2 regions of the Allobosea sp. TAF32 genome follow, and region 1 is predicted to be linked to the other one. Evidence: riboswitches for the same ligand, from Rfam matches in the RefSeq annotation. Region 1 holds a riboswitch; the other holds the start of a gene.
The links. A riboswitch is a leader RNA that binds a small molecule or an ion and turns the genes downstream of it on or off. The one in region 1 is predicted to bind thiamine pyrophosphate.
Positions count from the first base shown of each region.

Region 2: it holds a riboswitch for thiamine pyrophosphate, as region 1 does, so the genes downstream of both, AB4Z16_RS13180 (LuxE/PaaK family acyltransferase) here and thiO (glycine oxidase ThiO) in region 1, are expected to answer to the same signal.

Region 1 is NZ_JBFRDM010000007.1:222,890-230,097, forward strand. Features, by position in the region: gene AB4Z16_RS16445 (Orn/Lys/Arg family decarboxylase) at 1-206, shown strand, start outside; gene AB4Z16_RS16450 (GNAT family N-acetyltransferase) at 221-766, shown strand; gene AB4Z16_RS16455 (hypothetical protein) at 1,076-1,408, shown strand; gene AB4Z16_RS16460 (DUF6538 domain-containing protein) at 1,549-2,652, opposite strand; tRNA gene AB4Z16_RS16465 (tRNA-Ser) at 2,758-2,848, opposite strand; TPP riboswitch at 3,046-3,147, shown strand; gene thiO (glycine oxidase ThiO) at 3,225-4,220, shown strand; gene thiS (sulfur carrier protein ThiS) at 4,204-4,401, shown strand; gene AB4Z16_RS16480 (thiazole synthase) at 4,403-5,173, shown strand; gene AB4Z16_RS16485 (thiamine phosphate synthase) at 5,188-5,796, shown strand; gene AB4Z16_RS16490 (Rdx family protein) at 5,908-6,222, opposite strand; gene AB4Z16_RS16495 (IclR family transcriptional regulator) at 6,313-7,131, opposite strand.
Region 2 is NZ_JBFRDM010000005.1:297,609-304,816, reverse strand. Features, by position in the region: gene ggt (gamma-glutamyltransferase) at 1-1,403, opposite strand, end outside; TPP riboswitch at 1,543-1,670, shown strand; gene AB4Z16_RS13180 (LuxE/PaaK family acyltransferase) at 1,760-2,836, shown strand; gene AB4Z16_RS13175 (acyl-CoA reductase) at 2,842-4,290, shown strand; gene AB4Z16_RS13170 (ABC transporter ATP-binding protein) at 4,298-5,077, shown strand; gene AB4Z16_RS13165 (ABC transporter permease) at 5,074-5,823, shown strand; gene AB4Z16_RS13160 (ABC transporter substrate-binding protein) at 5,828-6,820, shown strand; gene AB4Z16_RS13155 (SDR family oxidoreductase) at 6,817-7,208, shown strand, end outside.

The DNA of each region.
Region 1 (7,208 bases):
ATCCGCCGGGCATCGCCACCATCGTCCCGGGCGAAAGGCTTTGCGCGCGGGCCAAGCCGATGATCGACTACCTCAAGATGTTCGAGGCGAGCTTCAACGCCTTTCCCGGCTTCGATGTCGAGATTCAGGGCATCTATCGCGAGGTCGATGCCGCCGGCCAGGTGCGCCTCCACACCTATGTCGTCAGCGAGCAGGCCCAGGGCTGAGGTCGCGACAAACCATGGAGAGCGACCTCCCCATCCTCATCCGCCCGTCGCGCGATACCGATGTCGAGCCGATGCTGGCGATCTATCGCCGGCATATCCGCCGCGGCATCGAGGCCGGCGTCGAGGATACCGGCACGCCGGAGCCCGACGATCTGCGCGACCGGCGCAAGAACCTGCGCAACCGCCGGCTGCCGCATCTGGTGGCGACGCGGGGCGGCGACGTCGTCGGCTATGCCTATGTCGTGCTGTTTCGCAAACGCCCGGCCTACCGCTTCACGGTGAAGCATTCGATCTACGTCCATCACGAACATCTCGGCCGCGGCGTCGGGCGGCTGCTGATGCAGGCCCTTATCGACGCCTGCGCCGCCGCCGGGTTCCGCCAGATGATCGGCTATATCGACGCCGAGAACACGGCGTCGTTGACGCTGCACGAGCGCTTCGGCTTCGCCCGCGTCGGCCTGCTGCCGGCGGTCGCCTATCGCTATGGCAAATGGTCCGACAGCGTCATGGTTCAAAGGTCGCTCGGTGCGGGCGCTACGCAGCCTATCCCGCCGGGTTGAGCCTGCCGCTCGACACCGCGCAGGACCGAAGGCGCATCATCGAGACCTGGCAGCCGGTACGGAGCGTCCGCCTCGAGCGATTTTCCGGAGCATCCATATGAGACAGGTCAAATGTGCACCGCCGCAGCGCCGTGCGTCGCAGACGCGGATTGCGGTTCCCGGGAAAATCGGGACAAGAAGACGGTACGCTGAATCGCCAGATCGCCTGATCGCAGACTCCGATGATCTGGCGGAGAACCGGGCAATCTAGGCTCAGGACCTGCCAATTTGGATCGATCTGTGATTCACGGTGTCCGGGAGGATGCTGTGATGGATGATTTTTTTCTGCTGTGCGAGCGTCAGATGGCGCAGATGGAGGCGTATTTTCCGCTCTCGCATGGCGTGCCACGGGTGGATGACCGGCGCGTGGTGAGCGGCATCGTCTACGTGATCCGCAACGCCATTGACGCGGTTGTGCGCGAGGCGGTTGCCGGTGTGATCCTTTGCAGCCTCCTTGCTGCCGTTAGCGTCTCGATAGAGCTTGCAAGGAAGCGAGCCGACAGTTTCGGCAATCAGGCGCACGGCCTGAAGAACTGCGGGAACCTTGAGGGCGGTATGCGCAGTAACCGAAACACCAGAAGCAGTCGGCAGCGCGCCGAATAGCTCAGCCACGACGGGATCAGAAAGGGGAATCGACTTCCTCTCAAATCCGAAACGAAGCGACTTCTTTACGCTGCCGACTAACTCGCGGAACACAACTCGACCTTCACCAACTCAACGGCGAAGATTCTGACACATGAATGTCAGTTCATCAAGATCGAAAGCCTATAATAGGTATAATATCCTATATAATTTTCCGATGTGCGCATGCCGCTATAGAGCGCGATGAGCATCGCCCAACGCTTTTCAGTTAGCTTCGGCGACGGATCGAACAGGGGCGCGGCGAGTATCTTCTGGAGGTCGGCTTCGCGAAAATAGTCGCGGTCCTCGTCAGGATCGCGATTGCTCTGATCGACGCGGACGCCCTTCGCGGGGGTGTCGGGAATGACGCTGTTGTTGACGCACCACGTCAGCATGGCGCTGAGCCGGGATAGCCACTTGTCATTGATGGTTGTGGCGTTGAGCGTCGGGAAGGGCTCCTTGCGAGCCTTGTTCGACCGGATCGCTTCGGGGAGCGTCTTGTCGGGGAAGCGCTTCGTATAGTTCGCAGAGGTTTCGAGCAGGGCGTTCTTGTAGGCCAGCACGTCCTGCCGGGTGATCCGATAGGCCGGCTTCGCCTCGGCGACAGTCGAGGGGAGTTCCGTCGCCGGGATCAGCATTGGATGCTTGGCAGGACCATCCGGCTCGCCACGGTCGCGCCGGTTCTGGTTTTCGATCGTCTCGGCTTTCACGCCGGCGAGCATCCGCGCGAGCGTTCGCCATTCCTCGGTGCCCTTGACCGGAACGGGGCTGCCATCATTCGCGAACTCGTCAACGGCCCATTGGATTAGGGCGGCAAGCTCGTCATCTTCAGCGCCACCGCTCGCCGCCCTCTTAAGCGCGTAAAAGTAGGTCGGGCGGAACATCGCCGCGTGTGCCGGATCATAGCCGGTCGGCAGGCTCCGGGCCGCATCGTCCTGTTCAAGCTCCCGGCCATAGTGGGCGAGGGCCATCTGCCGAACGCTCATGGGGCGGCGGCGGGACGGTGCGGCAGGGTTGAGGGCTGTCACGCGGTCGCGGGCCTGATCAAGTTCCATCTGCATGCGATGGATCGCAGAAGAGAGCAGGCGAATCGCGACGGTGCGGTCGGCCCCCAAGGGCTCAGTCAGTTCCCGCTTACCTACGATCGGGCGAAGCGGAGCGGGCACCGTTAGCCGAGCATAGTATCGGCCATTCCGGGGGAGCAGGTTCCTGATTTTGCCGGCCATCGTGCCCTCTGCCAGAGCGATTTTGTAGCAAGATTTGTAGCAGAGGTATGTGAAAAGCCGTTGGGGAACAACGCTTTTTCAGGACACTCAAGGGCTTAGGGGAAATGGCGGAGACGGAGGGATTCGAACCCTCGATACCCTTGTGGGGTATGCTCATTTAGCAAACGAGTGCCTTCAGCCTCTCGGCCACGTCTCCGGCGAGAGGCTCTATGCCCGATTGCAGAGGCCTTTGACAAGTCTCGCCGACAACTTCCTTCGCGCGACCTGTGTATTCGCGCGGGCGCACCTCCCGATCACTCCCGTGCGAAGGGCGTGGTCGGGAGGTGCGAGGCCGCCGCAACGGAGCCTTGCGCCGGCTCCGCTTGCTCCCCGGCGGCGCTGCCATTAAATTGGCGCTGTCCGTTGGGGTGCCGAAAGGCTGAGAGGCGTGGCTCGCGCCAACCCATCGCACCTGATCCGGGTAATGCCGGCGAAGGGAACGGTCTTCGGCTCGCAGACACCTCGCTCGCGCCTCAGGCCGCTGCCTTCCCGGAAGCAGGGAAAGCATGACGCCAGAACGTCCTCACTCAGTCCTGACAGCCGCTGTGGTCGGCGCTGGCGTCGTCGGTCTGGCCTGTGCCACCGAGTTGCTGGCGCGGGGTGTGCAGGTCGTCCTGCATGAACGCGGCCCGCGTATCGGCGCCGAAGCCTGTTCCTGGTATGCCGGCGGCATGCTCGCGCCCTGGTGCGAGGGCGAGAGCGCCGAAGAACCGGTGATTCGGCTCGGGCAGCAGGCGGCCGATTGGTGGGAGCGCCATGCCGGCGGCGTCGCTCGCAACGGCACGCTCGTGGTTGCGCCGAGCCGGGACCGTTCGGAGCTGCGCCGCTTCGGTCAGCGCACCGACCATTTCGAGGAGATCGACAGCGAGGCCATCGCCGGGCTGGAGCCCGATCTCGCCGGCCGCTTCTCGCGCGGCCTGTTCTTCTCCGCCGAGGCGCATCTCGATCCGCGCCAAGCCATAGCAGCCCTGGCCGAACGCCTCGTCGCAAATGGGGCCGCCCTTCATTTCGGCAGTACGGTCGAGCCGGCCGATCTCGATGCCGATATCGTCCTCGACTGCCGCGGGCTGGCGGCGCGCGATGTCCTGCCCGATTTGCGCGGAGTCAAGGGCGAGATGCTGCTCCTCCGGAGCGACGAGATCCAGCTGTCGCGGCCCGTCCGGCTGCTGCATCCGCGCATCCCGCTCTATATCGTGCCCCGCGCAGACGGCCTCTTCATGGTTGGCGCGACGATGATCGAGAGCAGCGAGCGCAGCCGCATCTCCGCCCGCGCCATGCTGGAGCTGCTCGGCGCGGCCTATGCGCTGCATCCCGCCTTCGGCGAAGCGGAGGTCGTCGAGATCGGCACCGATGCCCGCCCGGCCTTTCCCGACAACCTGCCGCGGCTGACGCGCCGCGGCCGCGTGATCCATGTCAACGGGCTCTATCGCCACGGTTTCCTGCTCAGCCCCGCCATGGCGCGGATGGCGGCGGAGGCCGTGCTAAACCCGCAAGCAACACCGGAGATGCTGCATGACCTTGCTGCTTAACGGCGCGCCGCAGGAGATCGCGGCGAAGACGCTGGCCGAGGCGCTGGCCGAGCTCGGCTTTGCCGACCGCATCGTTGCGACGGCGGTGAATGGAGACTTCGTGGCGGCGCGCAAGCGGGCTGACGTCGCCTTGAGCGAGGGCGACCGCATCGAGATCGTCGCACCGATGCAGGGAGGCTGAGATGGCATCCTTCTATGGCTTCGCGCCGCAGAACCCGCTTTTCCTCGGCACGGCGCAATATCCGTCGCCCGCCATCCTGGCCGAGGCGGTGAAGCGCTCGGGCGCCGAGGTCGTCACCGTCTCGCTGCGCCGGGAATCGGCCGGCGGTGCCGGTCAGGCCTTCTGGGCGCTGATCCGCGAGCTCGGCGTCAGGGTGCTGCCGAATACGGCGGGCTGCCTCACCGTCAAGGAAGCCGTCACCACCGCGCAGATGGCGCGCGAGGTCTTCGGGACCGACTGGATCAAGCTCGAGGTGATCGGCGAGGACGACACGCTGCAGCCGGACGTGATCGCGCTGGTCCAGGCGGCCCGCATCCTTGCCGATGACGGTTTCAAGGTCTTTCCCTACACCACGGAGGACCTCGTCGTCGGCGGGCGCCTCCTCGATGCCGGCTGCGAGGTGCTGATGCCCTGGGGCGCGCCGATCGGATCGGGCAGGGGACTCAACAACCCCTACGGCCTGCGCAGCATGCGCCAGCACTTCCCCGACATTCCGCTCGTCGTCGATGCCGGCATCGGCCTGCCCTCCCACGCCGCGCAGGCGATGGAGATGGGCTATGACGGCATCCTGCTCAACACCGCCGTCGCGAAGGCGGGCGATCCGGCCGCGATGGCAGAGGCTTTCGCGCTTGCCATCCGTGCCGGCCGCCAGTCCTTCGCCGCGCAGCCGATCGAAGCGCGCGACATGGCCGCTCCTTCCACCCCCGTCATGGGCAAAGCCTTCCTGGCCTGAAAGTCTGCTCTCGCATGAAGCTCGATCCGTTCTACCCCATCTTCGAAAGCGCCGACTGGCTGGAGCGGATGCTGCCGCTCGGCGTCAAGCTGGTGCAACTGCGCGTCAAGGATCGTTCCGAGATCGAAGTCGCACGCGAGATCGCGCGGGCGAAGACGCTCTGCGCCGCGGCCGGCTGCGTGCTTGTCGTCAACGATTACTGGAAGCTCGCCATCGCCGAGGGCTGCGACTTCATCCATCTCGGCCAGGAGGATCTCGACGAGGCCGATCTCGATGCGATCCGTAAGGCGGGGCTCAGGCTCGGCATCAGCAGCCATGACGAGCCCGAGCTGGAACGCGCGCTGGCGGCAAAGCCCGATTATGTCGCGCTCGGTCCGGTTTATCCGACGATTCTGAAGCAGATGCGCTTCGGCCCGCAGGGGCTGGAGCGGCTGGGCGAATGGAAGCGCCGTATCGGCGATCTGCCGCTGGTCGGCATCGGCGGCATCTCGCTGGAGCGCGCGCCTGGGGTCTTCGAGGCCGGCGCCGACATCGTCGCAGCTGTGACCGACATCACGCTGAATGCCGATCCCGAGGGGCGCCTGAAGGCCTGGGTCGCGGCGACGCGCGGGCGCCTCGCCTGACAGGCGTCATTCTCGGGCGGAGCGAACCGCAGACCCGAGAATCGCATGACAAGAAGGCGCTGGTGTCCGAGATGGTTGGGTCAGGCCCGACCATGACGGCGAGGCAGCGCTTCAGCTCTCCGCCTCCGCCGACATCGTGTGGCCGTCGACATGGCCGAGGCTGCGCTCGGGGTCGAGCCGGTCGCGCACGCGCTGCTTCAGCACCTTGGAATCCGGGAAGCCGCCATCGGCCTTGCGGTCCCAGATCAATTCGCCGTCGTAATGAATCTGGAAGATCCCGCCGGTGCGCGGGATCAACGCAACCTCGCCGAGGTCCTGCCCGAAGGTCGAGAGCAGCTCCTGGCCGAGCCAGGCCGAGCGCAGCATCCAGTTGCACATCGAACAATAGGTGATGGCGATGCGGGGGGCGGGCTTGGTCTGGGTCATGACAGGCTACCATCCGAGAGGAGTTCGCCCCGACATCCCGCTTCCATCGCCGCGATGCAAGCCTGAAAGCCGCATGGCGGCCCGGCGCCGTCAGCCCGCCAGCGTGCTCAGGCTGCGTGAGGGATAGCGCAGTGCGACGTCGAAGGGATTGAGCTTGGCGCCCAGCGCCTCCGCCTCGCTGCGTAGCATGGCGATGACGTTCGGCAGCCGGTCCTCGCGCAGCCGCTCGGCGAGGGTGCCGACGCTGAGCGCCGCGACGACGCGCCCCCGCGCATCGAAGACCGGCACGGCAACGCCGGCCATGCCAGGGATGAGGCCGGTGTTGAGATTGACCGAGCCTTGCGCACGGGCCGTCGCGATGGCGTTCCGCAACGCGGCCTCATCGAAGAAGCCGCGATCGAGCAGGCGGGGCATGTTGAAGCGGATCACTGCCTCGCGCTCGTCCTCCGGCAGATGGGCCAGCATGGCGAGGCTGCCCTGGCCGATGCCGAGCGGCACCTTGCCTCCGATGTCCCCGGTGAAGGAGCGGATCGGGAAGGGGCCCTCGATCCGGTCGAGGCAAACCGCGTCATAGCCGTTGCGGACGAGCAGGAAGATCGTGTCGCTCAGCGTCGCCGAGAGCCGCAGCAGCGCGGGCCGGGCGAGCTCGCGCAGGCCACCGGCCTGTCCGGCGCGGGCGGCGATCACGAAGAAATCGAGCGCGAGCCGGTAGCGCTTGCCGCCCGCCGCCTGTTCGACGAAGCCCTCCGCCATCAGGTCGCGCAGCGCGCGATGCGCCGTCGGCTGGCCGCAGCCGGCAGCCTCCGCGATGTCCTTCAGCCGCATGCCGTCGCCAGCGCCCTTCGACAGGATGCGCAACAGCCCCAGCGCGCGGCGAAGCGAGGAAACGGGTTCGTCGACAGCTTGCATTTGAGAAAATCAGATGAGAAATGGAGCAATAAAAATTCTACATAGAGAAATTTTGTCAACATAAATTCTCTAATGCG
Region 2 (7,208 bases), on a different contig from region 1:
TGGTCGATCAGGTTGACGATCGCCTGCAGCGCCGAGGGGAAGATGCGCAATGCACCCGGCAATCCCAGCGCGAAGGCAAGCTTGCCCTCCTTCAGCGCCATCATCGGCGCCATCGAGGTGAAGACCCGCTTGCCCGGCGCGATCGAGAGCGCGCGGCCGGGATGCGGATCGAAGTTGAACATGTAGTTGTTGGCGATCATCCCGGTGCCCGGAATCTGCACGCAGGCGCCGAACAGCCCGTTGATCGTCTGAGTCGCGCTGACGACATTGCCTTGCGCATCCGCGACAGTGACATGGGTGGTGTCGGCGGATTCACCGCCCGAAAGCCCGGCCGTCCAGCTCTTCGCCCGGCCCATCTCGATCAGGGCGCGCCGCTCGGCCGCATAGCCCTTGTCGATCAGCCTGTTGACCGGCACCTTGACGAAGGCGGGATCAGCCGTCGCCACCGCCCGGTCGGCGAAGGCGATCTTCAGCGCCTCGGCCAACAGATGCACCGCATCCGCCGAGCCGAAGCCGAGCGAGCCGATATCGTAGCCTTCGAGGATGTTGAGCATCTGCGCGATATGCACGCCCGAGGACGAGGGCGGCGGCGGGCCGATGATCTCATAGCCGCGATAGGAGCCGCGGATCGGCTCGCGCAACTCGATGCGGTAATTCGCGAGATCGGCCTGATCGATCAGCCCGCCATGGGCCGCCATGTAGTCGGTCAGCGCCCGCCCGAGCCGCCCACCATAGAGCGCATCCGGCCCCTCCACCGCAATCAGCTTCAGGCTGGCGGCATAGTCCGACTGAACCAGCCGCATGCCGGGCTGGAGTGGCTGGCCGACCGGCAGCAGGAGCGCGGCGAGGCCCGGATCGCGGGCGAGATCGGCGGCGTTGTCGGTGATGCAGTTCGAAAGATAGGGCGTGACCACGAAGCCGCGCTCCGCCAGACCGATCGCCGGCTGCAGCACCTCGGCCAGCGGCAGCGTGCCGAAGCGCGCCAGGGCCTCGCACCAGCCCTTGAGCGCGCCCGGCACCGCAACGGCCTTGGCGCCGACCACGTTCTCGCGGTCGCGGGTGTCGCGCTGCCTGCCGATCTCGTCGGACAGGCAGTCATACATGTCCGGAGTCGCATGGCCCGGCGCGGTCGAGAGATTATCGATCACAACATGGCGGCCGTCCGCGAGGCGGATATGGCTCAGGCCACCGCCGAGAATACCGACCATCATCGGCTCGGCCACCGTCAGAGCGAACAGCGACGCCACCGCCGCATCGATCGCATTGCCGCCGGCGAGCAGCATCTGCGCGCCCGCCGCCGAGGCGAGCGGATGATTGGTGACGACCATCCCGCGCGAGCCGGTGGCCGGCTTCTTCTCGCAGGTGAAGGAGGCGATGCGGGGCGGCGGCGCGGAAAGGTTCATGGCCGGCACAGAAACGGTTTTGAAGGCCGGCGTCGAGCCTCTTCTTCGGCATGCGCGCCATGTCAGGATTTCGAGTCGGCCCCAACCTGGCCTTGCGCCGGCAACGCTTGACAAGCCATGGCCCGAAGCCCCACCTAAACGCTGTTCCCAGGGGGGCCTCGCTAGGAGGCTGAGATTCCGCCGGCTGGCTCTTGAGACCGGCAACGCGGTGACCCTCCGAACCTGATCCGGATCATACCGGCGTAGGGATGCGGGACATGCGGCCATCCAAGGCCCTGACTCCAGCTTGCGCCCGTGATCCTTTTGCGATCGACGCTCCCGGCTTGGCCGCGAGCGTCCGAACGGAGTGGGCCGCAGTGACGCAAGCCGAGATCATCGAGGCGCTGCTGGCGTTCATCGCGCTTCCCGACGCGTCGGAAGCCGAGTTCGAGGCCATGGCGCTGAAGGTCTTCGCCTATCAGTTCCGCAACAACGAGCCCTACAAGCGCTTCTGCTTGCAGCGCGGCCGCACGCCGCTCTCGGTGAAGCGCTGGCGCGACATCCCGGCCGTGCCGATCACCGCCTTCAAGGACCTGACGCTGAGCTGCAGCCCCCCGGAAGCGGCCGAGTACGTCTTCATGACGAGCGGCACTACCCAGGGCGTGCGCGGCCGCAGCTACCACCCGACGCTCGCCGTCTGGAAGCGCTCGATGCTGGTCAATTTCCGAGAGCGTTTCATGCGCGGCCGCGAGCGCATCCGCATGGGCATCCTCTTCCCCGACGAGACGGAGCTGCCCAATTCCTCGCTCGCGCATTATCTCGGGCTCGCCCGGCGCGAATGCGGCACGCACGATTCCCAGGTCTTCATTGGCGCCGCCGGTCTCGATCTGAATCGTTTGCTGCCGGCGCTCGCGCAGGCCGAGACCAGCGGCGAGCCCTATGCCCTGCTCGGCGCGAGCTATTCCTTCGTGCCACTGATGGATGAGCTCGCGGCACGCGGCCTGCGGTTTGCTCTGCCGGAAGGCAGCCTCATCCTCGACACCGGCGGCTTCAAGGGCCAGTCGCGCGAACTTACGCCGGACGAATTCTATGACGGGCTCGCCGCCGCCTTCGGCGTGCCGCGCTCATCCTGCATCAACATGTACGGCATGACCGAGCTGAGCTCGCAGCTCTACGACGACGGCAATGCGGTCTGCCCGTCGGTGAAATCCGGCCCGCACTGGATCCGCAGCCGCGTCGTCGATCCGCTGAGCGGAGCGGATTTGCCGGAGGGCGAGCGCGGCGTGATCGTCCATCACGACCTCGCCCATTTCAACTGCGTCGCGGCGATCCTGACCGAGGATGCCGGCGAGATCGTTCCGGGCGGGTTCAAGCTGCTCGGCCGTGTCGATGGCGAGGCCTCGAAGGGCTGCTCCGTCGCCGTGGCCGAATTCCTCGCCGCGGCGCGGGGCTGACGGACGTGATCGAGCATGCGGGCCATCTGCCGGGCCTGAGCCGCGAGGCACTGCGCTGGCGCGAGGTCGGCCACAGCGCCTGGGGCGAGAGCGTCTCGGTCGCGCTGCCGGAACTCGACGAGGCTCAGGCCGCGACGCTCTGCGAGCATGTGCGCAGCAATGCCCGCGCCCGGCTGAAGCGGATGGACACGGCGCGCATCGTCGCGGCGATCGACGCCGCCGTCGCGCGCCTGCTCGACCGGCAGCACCCCTTACGGCGCAAGGCCGAGCACCTGCTACCGATCGTCACCGGCTATGACCGCGAGACGGTCCGTCTCGGCCTGACCAGCTATCTCAAGACCTTCCGGCGCCCGCAGCTCCTGCGCTTCCTGGCCGAGGATTTCGCCAATCCCGCCATGCTCGACGGCTTCCAGCCGACGGCCAAGGGCGGTTACCTGCGCGCCCATGGCCCAGAGCTCCTGCTGCATGTCTGGGCCGGCAACGTCCCGGCGCTCTCGCTCTGGAGCCTGATCTGCGGATTGCTGGTCAAGGCCGGCAGCGTCGGCAAGCTCGCTTCGGCCGAGCCGCTGACGGCCGGTTGGTTCGCGGGCCTCCTCGCCGAAATCGACCCGGAACTCGGCGAATGCCTCGCCATCGTCTGGTGGAAGGGCGGCGAAGCGGCTGCCGAACCGGCGTTCCTGCGCGCGGCCGACACCGTCATGGCCTATGGCGGCAACGACACGCTCGCGGCACTGCGAGCGAAACTGCCGATCACGACCCGCTTCCTGCCGCATGGCCACAAGATCGGCTTCGGCGTGATCGCGCGCGAAGCGCTCGACAGCCGCAAGGCTCCGGCCCTGGCCCGGCTCGCCGCCCATGACGTCGCCCGCTACGAGCAGCAGGGCTGCTATTCGCCGCAAATGCTCTTCGTCGAGCGCGGTGGACGCGTCAGCCCCGCCGAATTCGCGCGCTACGTCGCGCAGGAACTCGCCGCCCTCGCCTCCCGCCACCCCCGCCGCGCGCTTTCGCAAGGCGAAGCCTCTTCCATCGCCGCATGGCGCGGCGCACAGGAGATGCGCGCGCTGGAAGGCACTGCGGAACTCCTCGGCGAGCCCAGCGATGGCTGGAGCGTGGTTCATGTCGATGCGCCGGAAGCCCTGAACCCGACCGGCCTGAACCGCACGCTCAAGCTGGTCTCGGTCGAAAGCCTCGATGACGTCCCCGCCCTCGTCGCGCCCTATCGCAGCTTCCTGCAAACGGCGGGCGCCGCCGCAGCCCCCGAGAGGCTGTTCCGGCTCGCGGAGCAATTGGGCGAAGTCGGCATCAGCCGCATCGCCCCGCTGGGCCGGATGACCGCACCGGAAGCCGGCTGGCATCATGACGGGCGCTTCAGCCTGCTCGACCTCGCCACCTTCACCGAGATCGAGCAATCGACGGAAGCGGCGGCAGAGGGGTTCGCGCCCTATGTCGACTGACCCTGCCATGTCCGATTTCGTCACAATCAAACAGGTCCGCTATCGTTATGGCGCGGCAGGTTCCGCGGTCGTCGACGGCGTCGACTGGGCGATCCCGCGCGGCAAGATCCATTGCCTGCTGGGTCGCAGCGGCTGCGGCAAGACCACGCTGCTGAAGCTCGCGGCCGGCCTGCTCATGCCGAGCGAAGGCGCCATCCGCATCGGCGGCGAGGCGCTGCATGGCCCGAGCGCCCGCGCCGGTTTCGTCTTCCAGGCCCCGACGCTGCTCGACTGGCTGAGCGCCCTCGACAACGTGCTGCTGCCGATTTCGCTGAAGCGCCGGCCGACGGGAGCCGACCGTGACGCGGCACTCGATTTGCTTGCCCGCATCGGTCTCGTGGATTTCGCCGCGCGCCGGCCCTCCGAACTCTCGGGCGGCCAGCAGAGCCGCGTCGCTGTCGCCCGTGCGCTGGTCGACAATCCCGATCTGCTGCTGCTCGACGAACCCTTCGCCGCTCTCGACGCACTGACGCGCGAGGAATTGCAGGATGACCTGCTGCGGCTCTGCGCACTCAACGGCACCACCGCGCTCTTCGTCACCCATGACATCGGCGAGGCCGTCTATCTCGGCGACAAGGTCGCGGTGATGGCCGCAGGCAGCCTGACCCATGCGCGCCGCATCGAGTTGCCCCGCCCGCGCCACCGCGACATGCGCTACGCTCCCGGATTCGCCGCCGCCTGCCATGAGCTGCGCGACGCCATGGATGGCGAGGCGACGGCCGCAACGAGCCGGAGGCCAGCTGCATGACCGCGCGCCTGCCCTCCCTCCTGCTGCTGCTCGCCCTGCTCGCGGGCTGGGAGATCTGGTGCCGGCTCGGCGGCTTGTCGGCGCTCGTCCTCCCGCCGCCCTCCGCCGTGCTCGCGACGCTGTGGAGCGAGATCGTCACCGGCCGCCTCTGGCCGCATCTTGCCGTCACGGCGGCGGAGATGGCGCTGGGCCTTGGCATCGGCGCCGTCGTCGGGCTCGGTGTGGGCATCCTCCTGGCGGAAGTGCCGGCGCTCAGCCGCCTGCTGCGCCCCTATGTGCTGGCGAGCCAGCTCGTGCCCAAGCTCGCGCTCGGGCCCCTCTTCATCATCTGGTTCGGCTTCGGCATGACGCCGACGATCGTCATCACCGCGCTGATCTGCTTCTTCCCGCTAATGGAGAACACGCTGACCGGCGTGAGCGAGGTCGATCCGGCCAAGCGCGAACTCTTCCGCATGCTCCGCGCGAGCCGCCTCCAGACCCTGCTGCGCCTCAAGCTGCCCGCTGCCCTTCCCGTCATCATGGCGGGCCTGCGCGTCGCTGTCGTGCTCGCGCTTGTCGGCGCCGTGGTCGGCGAGTTCATCGGGGGGCGCACCGGCTTGGGCGCCTCGATCATCGCCGCGCAGAGCGTGATGGATTCGAGCCTGATCTTCGCGCTCTTCATCGTCATCACCGCGCTGGGCATGCTGCTCTACGAGGCCGTGCGCCTCATCGAGCGCCGCGTCCTGCACCGCTTCTCGAAAGGCTAGATCCATGCCAATCCGCCGCACTTTCCTTGCTCTTGCCCTGTCGTGCCTCATCGCCGCCCCCGCCATGGCGCAGCAGCTGGACAAGGTTACCGTCGCCGGCTGGAGCCAGCCGATCAGCGAGATCACCAACCTGCTGGCCGAGCCGGACAAGGGCTTCTTCAAGGCCAGGGGAATCGCGCTCGACTATGTGCCCGGCAATGGCGGCGGCGCGGCGATCCAGAACATGCTGACGGGGCAGGCCGATATCGCCTTCACCGACCCCGCCTCGCTCTACATCGCGCTCGACAAGGGCGAGAAGCTCGTCGCAATCTACAACATCTATCCGCAGAACGTCTTCAACGTCGTCGCGCTGAAAACCAGTGGCATCCGCAGCGCCGCCGATCTCAAGGGCAAGCGCATCGGCGTCTACAGCCTCGCCAGCGGCACCTATCAGAACCTGCTCGTGCTGCTGCATCAGGTTGGTCTCGGCGAGAAGGACGTCACCATCCAGCCCACCGGCCTGCTCAATTTCGCGCCGCTGATGCAGGGCCAGGTCGATGCCACCGCCGCCACCGATACCGGCCTGCTCGTTGCCCGCGCCAAGGGGCTGGGCGAGGCGGATGTCATCGAAGTCCGCGACCAGCTCAACCTTCCCAGCGACATCTTCGTCGTGAAGGAAGCCTTCTACGAGCAGAACAAGCCGCTGCTGAAGCGCTTCCTCGCCGCCTATCGCGACTCCGCCGCCTGGATGATCGCGAAGCCCGAAGAGGCCGCGCGCCTCGCCGTCGCCCGCGCCATCAACGGCCGCGACGAAGCGGTCAATCTGGAGATCATCAAGCTGCGCAATCTGTCCAGCGTCTCGCCGATGACGGAGCGCGAGGGTCTCGGCCGCTTCGATCTCGATGCCCTGCAGAAGGGCGCCGATACCTTCCGCAGCCTCGGCCTGATCGCCCGCCCGCTCGACATGAAGGCGATCGTGAAGAGCGACCTGATCCCTCAGAAGGACGGCGCGCCGTGAAATTCCGCGACCGAGCCATCCTCGTCACCGGCGCGAGCCGCGGGATCGGCGCGGCAATCGCCCGGGCTTTCGCTGCCGAAGGCGGGATCGTCGTCGTCAACTACCGGACGAACGAGGCGGCGGCCGAAGCCGTCGCAGCCGAATGCCGCGCACTTGGCGGCGAGGCGCTCGCCATCGCAGCCGACGTCACCGCCCCGGAAGCGGTCTCCGCCATGGCCGCGCGCATTGCGGAGGAGGTCGGGCGGCTCGACGTCGTCGTCAACAACGCCTTCGCGCCCTATCGCTTCGACCCGGACAATCGCGCCCGCTTCTGGGAAATGCCCTGGGAGGCCTATGGCCAGCAGTTCGAGGGCGCAGTGAAGGCGGCCTACACGGTCAGCCGGGCGAT